DNA from 2 places in the Lysinibacillus sp. FSL K6-0102 genome. Region 2 is predicted to be linked to the other one. Evidence: a T-box and tRNA genes for the amino acid it is inferred to sense, from the RefSeq annotation. Region 2 holds a T-box; the other holds one or more tRNA genes.

Region 1 (3,387 bases), 3.2 Mb from region 2:
AGCTGTGATGGCGAGTCCGTATGGACGAAGTTCCTGATTTCACACTGCCAAGAAAAGCCTCTATCGAGGTGAGAGGTGCCCGTACCGCAAACCGACACAGGTAGTCGAGGAGAGAATCCTAAGGTGTGCGAGAGAACTCTCGTTAAGGAACTCGGCAAAATGACCCCGTAACTTCGGGAGAAGGGGTGCTCTTGAGCGTGCAAGCGCATGAGAGCCGCAGTGAATAGGCCCAGGCGACTGTTTAGCAAAAACACAGGTCTCTGCAAAACCGTAAGGTGACGTATAGGGGCTGACGCCTGCCCGGTGCTGGAAGGTTAAGAGGAGTGGTTAGCGCAAGCGAAGCTGCGAATTGAAGCCCCAGTAAACGGCGGCCGTAACTATAACGGTCCTAAGGTAGCGAAATTCCTTGTCGGGTAAGTTCCGACCCGCACGAAAGGCGTAACGATCTGGGCACTGTCTCAACGAGAGACTCGGTGAAATTATAGTACCTGTGAAGATGCAGGTTACCCGCGACAGGACGGAAAGACCCCGTGGAGCTTTACTGTAGCCTGATATTGAATTTTGGTACAACTTGTACAGGATAGGTAGGAGCCAGAGATCTCGGAGCGCCAGCTTCGAAGGAGGCGTCGGTGGGATACTACCCTGGTTGTATTGAAATTCTAACCCATGCCCCTTAGCGGGGCAGGAGACAGTGTCAGGCGGACAGTTTGACTGGGGCGGTCGCCTCCTAAAAGGTAACGGAGGCGCCCAAAGGTTCCCTCAGAATGGTTGGAAATCATTCGTAGAGTGTAAAGGCACAAGGGAGCTTGACTGCGAGACCTACAAGTCGAGCAGGGTCGAAAGACGGGCTTAGTGATCCGGTGGTTCCGCATGGAAGGGCCATCGCTCAACGGATAAAAGCTACCCCGGGGATAACAGGCTTATCTCCCCCAAGAGTCCACATCGACGGGGAGGTTTGGCACCTCGATGTCGGCTCATCGCATCCTGGGGCTGTAGTCGGTCCCAAGGGTTGGGCTGTTCGCCCATTAAAGCGGTACGCGAGCTGGGTTCAGAACGTCGTGAGACAGTTCGGTCCCTATCCGTCGTGGGCGTAGGAAATTTGAGAGGAGCTGTCCTTAGTACGAGAGGACCGGGATGGACACACCGCTGGTGTACCAGTTGTCTTGCCAAAGGCATCGCTGGGTAGCTATGTGTGGACGGGATAAGTGCTGAAAGCATCTAAGCATGAAGCCCCCCTCAAGATGAGATTTCCCATTACGCAAGTAAGTAAGATCCCTCAAAGACGATGAGGTAGATAGGTTCGAGGTGGAAGTGTGGTGACACATGGAGCTGACGAATACTAATCGATCGAGGACTTAACCAAAAAAGTTTGAAACATTCAATGTATCGTTTATCTAGTTTTGAAAGAATAAGTCTTTCAGCTGAATAAGTGAAGTGATGATGGCAAAGAGGTCACACCCGTTCCCATACCGAACACGGAAGTTAAGCTCTTTAGCGCCGATGGTAGTTGGGGGCTTCCCCCTGTGAGAGTAGGACGTCGCTTCGCTTATTTTTTGTGGAGGATTAGCTCAGCTGGGAGAGCACCTGCCTTACAAGCAGGGGGTCGGCGGTTCGAGCCCGTCATCCTCCACCATTTTGGTCCCGTGGTGTAGCGGTTAACATGCCTGCCTGTCACGCAGGAGATCGCCGGTTCGATCCCGGTCGGGACCGCCATTATTATTGCCGGTGTAGCTCAGTTGGTAGAGCAACTGACTTGTAATCAGTAGGTCGTGGGTTCGACTCCTATCGCCGGCACCATTCCCTTGGAGGGGTAGCGAAGTGGCTAAACGCGGCGGACTGTAAATCCGCTCCTTAGGGTTCGGCGGTTCGAATCCGTCCCCCTCCACCATTTTAGGGGCATAGTTCAACGGTAGAATAGAGGTCTCCAAAACCTTTGGTGTGGGTTCGATTCCTACTGCCCCTGCCAGGTATTGAGGTACTCGTTCATAATACAGCTAATATAATCTATATAGTGGCGATTGTGGCGAAGTGGTTAACGCATCGGATTGTGGTTCCGACATTCGTGGGTTCGATTCCCATCAGTCGCCCCATTTTAAAATTGGGGTATAGCCAAGCGGTAAGGCAACGGATTTTGATTCCGTCATGCCTAGGTTCGAATCCTAGTACCCCAGCCATTTTTAATTTCACGAGCCATTAGCTCAGTTGGTAGAGCATCTGACTTTTAATCAGAGGGTCGAAGGTTCGAGTCCTTCATGGCTCATCATTTTTTAATTAACATGCGCCCGTAGCTCAATTGGATAGAGCGTCTGACTACGGATCAGAAGGTTATGGGTTCGACTCCTGTCGGGCGCGCCAATAAAATCATGTTTACGGAATGTAGCTCAGCTTGGTAGAGCACTTGGTTTGGGACCAAGGGGTCGTAGGTTCGAATCCTGTCATTCCGACCATCTTTCATGATAAATGGGGCCTTAGCTCAGCTGGGAGAGCGCCTGCCTTGCACGCAGGAGGTCAGCGGTTCGATCCCGCTAGGCTCCACCATTGTAATATTTTTGGAGGTATACCCAAGTCTGGCTGAAGGGATCGGTCTTGAAAACCGACAGGCGGGTAACACCGCGCGGGGGTTCGAATCCCTCTACCTCCTCCATTTTTCGGGTCAGTAGCTCAGTTGGTAGAGCATTAGATTGAAGCTCTAAGTGTCGGCGGTTCGATTCCGTCCTGACCCACCATTATTGCGGGTGTAGTTTAATGGTAAAACCTCAGCCTTCCAAGCTGATGTCGTGAGTTCGATTCTCATCACCCGCTCCAAAATGGGCCTATAGCTCAGCTGGTTAGAGCGCACGCCTGATAAGCGTGAGGTCGATGGTTCGAGTCCATTTAGGCCCATATTATTCCGAAGTAGCTCAGTTGGTAGTAGCACCTGACTGTTAATCAGGTTGTCGCAGGTTCGAGTCCTGCCTTCGGAGCCACGGCCCGTTGGTCAAGTGGTTAAGACACCGCCCTTTCACGGCGGTAACACGGGTTCGAATCCCGTACGGGTCATCAAGCATGTAGCACAGATGTGTGTTACATGCTTTTTTCTATTCTCCTGTTCTTTAAACGATAAAAGATAATGCAATAGCAGAAAAAGACCTATTTGCAAGGTGAGGGACTGAATTTAATTCCCCTAGCATCTTACTATGGGCTCCTATAAGCCGTTTCACTTACCACGTACACTTCCATGGTCAATACTTTTGTGAAGGCTGCTTGACTTCTCTAGTATAGATACAGGCGAAATCCTGGCCAGAGAATTTGTGAAACTGGTTCTGCTCTATGCGAAAGCGAAGCAACAGCAGCAAGTAAGTAGCCCAGAACGTATAGCTTTTTCACCATTTACAAAAATTCTATTGA
Region 2 (3,387 bases):
ATCCTTCAAATCGTCATATGATGCAAAGGGAGGGATTATTATCGAACACAAAACTTGGAATATGCGCGAAACATTTTGTTTTCCTGGATATGGCTGCCCAACTGAAATAGCAGCTGTTCAAATTAAGCCACAGTGGCAGGAAATGCAGTTAGAGGATTCTTTGCGACTTATGGGCATCTATCATATCACCGCACACGTTCGCTTTGATTTTCAAGATATGCAAGCATTTGCGGAAAATGAAGATTTAATTACAATTGATGCCCTTGATATTCAAGGAGATACTGGTTATTTTGAATATGCCGTTCCTTTACATGTGGATTTACCAAAAGAATCAGATGTCAAAGATTTAATGGTCAAGGATATTCGCCCTAGTCTAACAAATCAGATGTGTCAGCTTGAGTGGACAGTCACAAGCGCTTTCAATGAATATGAACCTGTTGTTGAAAAAGATGTGTTAGACAATCCGCACCTATCAACACATGCTTTCGAACAAGAGGAGACATTGGCTGCAATTGAAGAAAGTGTTCAAGTGAAACAACCTGCCGCAGTAGCAGCAGCTTCACGCCAAGAGAATTCTACAACAGTTGACCAAAAAGCTGTATTAAGAGAATCCTCAAGCCATATTGTTGTACGCGAATCCAGTACTTGGCATGAAGTGCCTTCTATGATTTGGGATCTAACAGAAGAATATACACCGCTTAAAGTTCGTGTTTCAAATGATGTCTTTCAAAAGTAAATAGCAGAGAAGTAGCAGGAGTAATAAGAAGACTAAATCACCTGATGTTGGCACAATAATGACACGGATAAACTGAAAAGCACAAATCGGCACGATGATGGTTCTGCAATAAAAACGAACTTGTCGTAGCCAAGGTGGTAAAAGCCAAGGGTTATACTTGCGTCGTCGCATTTGAATTGTCACTTCCTTTTCTATTTACTTTCCTCTTACTAAAAGATGACTAAATCACTTGAAAAATGACACGATCCTGCGGTACAATAAGGAAAATCAAATACAGATGCTATGATAGGGAAGAGTAAATTTTGACTACATTTTCAGAGAGGAAACGGTAGCTGAGAAGTTTCTATTTGTACGAAATTGAAGGTAGCCCTTGAGCAGCTTTAGTGAACTAATAGTAGTTAAAGCCGGTTAAACACCGTTACCGAATTGAGAGCCAGTAGAATAGGCTGAGAAAATATGTTTTTTAACATTTATCTTAACCCTGCTGGAATTAAAGGTGGTACCGCGAACTAAAACTCCTTCGTCCTTTTAGACGAGAGGAGTTTTTTTATTGGGTAAAAAAATAAATAGTATTTCTTTACCAACAGTTTTCAAACAATAGGAGGAGTCAATATGACAGAAAACATTTCAATGCCAACTAAATATGACCCACAGTCCATTGAAGCTGGTCGCTATGAATGGTGGTTACAAGGGAAGTTCTTCGAGGCACAGCCTGAAAGTGGGAAAAAGCCCTATTCAATCGTTATTCCACCACCGAACGTAACAGGTAAATTACACCTTGGTCATGCTTGGGATACAACATTACAAGATATTCTCATTCGTATGAAACGCATGCAAGGCTATGATGCCCTATGGTTGCCAGGTATGGACCATGCTGGTATAGCAACACAGGCAAAAGTAGAAGCCAAGCTGCGTGAGGATAATATTACACGTTATGATTTAGGACGTGAAAAATTCCTCGAAAAAACATGGGAATGGAAAGAAGAGTATGCGGGACATATTCGTGATCAATGGGCAAAGCTTGGTCTTGGATTAGATTATACACGTGAACGTTTCACATTAGACAAAGGTCTTTCAGATGCGGTAAAAACAGTTTTTGTTCAGTTATATGAAAAAGGTTTAATTTATCGTGGTGAACGTATTATCAACTGGGACCCAGCAGCAAAAACAGCATTATCTGATATCGAGGTAATTTATCAGGATGTGCAAGGTGCCTTCTATCATATGAAATATCCATTAGCTGATGGCTCTGGCTATGTAGAAGTTGCTACAACACGTCCCGAAACAATGCTTGGTGACTCTGGGGTAGCTGTTCACCCGAATGATGAGCGTTATCAGCACTTAATTGGTAAAAACGTTATTTTACCGATTGTAGGTCGCGAAATTCCAATTGTTGCTGATGAGTACGTTGATATGGAATTTGGTACTGGGGTTGTAAAAATGACACCAGCCCATGATCCGAACGACTTTGAAGTTGGTAATCGTCATAATCTAGAGCGCATTCTAGTAATGAATGAAGACGGCACAATGAATGATCTTGCTGGCAAATATAAAGGAATGGATCGCTTCGAATGCCGCAAGCAAATTGTTGCTGATTTACAAGAAGCAGGTGTGTTAATTCGCATTGAAGAGCATATGCATTCAGTAGGACACTCTGAACGTTCTGGTGCTGTTGTTGAGCCATATCTTTCAGCACAATGGTTCGTTAAAATGCAACCACTTGCTGATGCTTCCCTAGAGCTGCAAAAGGACGAAGAAGGGAAAGTAAACTTTGTTCCTGCTCGTTTTGAAAACACATATTCCCGCTGGATGGAGAATATACGCGATTGGTGTATTTCTCGTCAATTATGGTGGGGCCATCAAATCCCAGCCTGGTACCATAATGAAACAGGCGAAATATACGTAGGTAAAGAAGCCCCAGCAGATGCAGAAAACTGGACGCAAGATGAAGATGTACTAGATACATGGTTCTCTTCAGCACTATGGCCGTTTTCTACTATGGGTTGGCCAGATGAAGCAAATGAAGAATATAAACGTTACTATCCAACAAATACATTAGTAACAGGCTATGATATTATTTTCTTCTGGGTTTCTCGAATGATTTTCCAAGGCCTTGAGTTTACAGATCAACGTCCATTTAAAGATGTGCTAATTCATGGTTTAGTACGTGATGGTGAAGGGCGTAAAATGAGTAAATCACTTGGTAATGGTGTTGATCCAATGGATGTCATTGAACAATACGGTGCAGATTCATTACGCTACTTCTTAGCTACTGGTTCATCACCTGGTCAAGATTTACGCTATACAACTGAAAAAGTTGAAGCAGTATGGAACTTTGCCAATAAGATTTGGAATGCATCACGTTTTGCGCTTATGAATATGGATGGTATGACATATGATGAGATCGATTTAACTGGTGAAAAATCAGTAGCTGACAAATGGATTTTAACGCGCTTAAATGAAACGATTGAACGTGTAACCTCTCTTGCAGAGCGTTATGAATTCGGCGAAGTTGGCCGTGAATTATACAATTTCATTTGGGATGATTTCTGTTCTTGGTATATTGAAATGGCAAAATTACCACTTTACGGTGAGGATGAAGCAGCTAAAAAGACAACTCGATCTATTTTAGCTTACGTACTAGATCAAAC

What was found. A T-box is a leader RNA that pairs with one kind of tRNA and senses whether it is charged. The one in region 2 lies ahead of NYE73_RS17470 (valine--tRNA ligase), so its partner is inferred to be a tRNA-Val.
Region 1: it has a tRNA-Val gene. The T-box ahead of NYE73_RS17470 (valine--tRNA ligase) is inferred to sense a tRNA for this amino acid. The anticodon was not compared.

Annotation. Positions count from the first base shown of each region.
Region 1 covers NZ_JBBOPH010000001.1:264,427-267,813, forward strand. Annotated here, with positions in the region: rRNA gene NYE73_RS01240 (23S ribosomal RNA) at 1-1,363, shown strand, start outside; rRNA gene rrf (5S ribosomal RNA) at 1,431-1,546, shown strand; tRNA gene NYE73_RS01250 (tRNA-Val) at 1,558-1,633, shown strand; tRNA gene NYE73_RS01255 (tRNA-Asp) at 1,638-1,713, shown strand; tRNA gene NYE73_RS01260 (tRNA-Thr) at 1,722-1,797, shown strand; tRNA gene NYE73_RS01265 (tRNA-Tyr) at 1,805-1,888, shown strand; tRNA gene NYE73_RS01270 (tRNA-Trp) at 1,893-1,966, shown strand; tRNA gene NYE73_RS01275 (tRNA-His) at 2,015-2,090, shown strand; tRNA gene NYE73_RS01280 (tRNA-Gln) at 2,100-2,174, shown strand; tRNA gene NYE73_RS01285 (tRNA-Lys) at 2,188-2,260, shown strand; tRNA gene NYE73_RS01290 (tRNA-Arg) at 2,279-2,355, shown strand; tRNA gene NYE73_RS01295 (tRNA-Pro) at 2,371-2,447, shown strand; tRNA gene NYE73_RS01300 (tRNA-Ala) at 2,463-2,538, shown strand; tRNA gene NYE73_RS01305 (tRNA-Ser) at 2,552-2,644, shown strand; tRNA gene NYE73_RS01310 (tRNA-Phe) at 2,651-2,726, shown strand; tRNA gene NYE73_RS01315 (tRNA-Gly) at 2,732-2,805, shown strand; tRNA gene NYE73_RS01320 (tRNA-Ile) at 2,810-2,883, shown strand; tRNA gene NYE73_RS01325 (tRNA-Asn) at 2,890-2,966, shown strand; tRNA gene NYE73_RS01330 (tRNA-Glu) at 2,968-3,039, shown strand.
Region 2 covers NZ_JBBOPH010000001.1:3,430,796-3,434,182, reverse strand. Annotated here, with positions in the region: gene NYE73_RS17480 (valyl-tRNA synthetase) at 62-736, shown strand; gene NYE73_RS17475 (hypothetical protein) at 713-907, opposite strand; T-box leader at 1,010-1,267, shown strand; gene NYE73_RS17470 (valine--tRNA ligase) at 1,349-3,387, shown strand, end outside.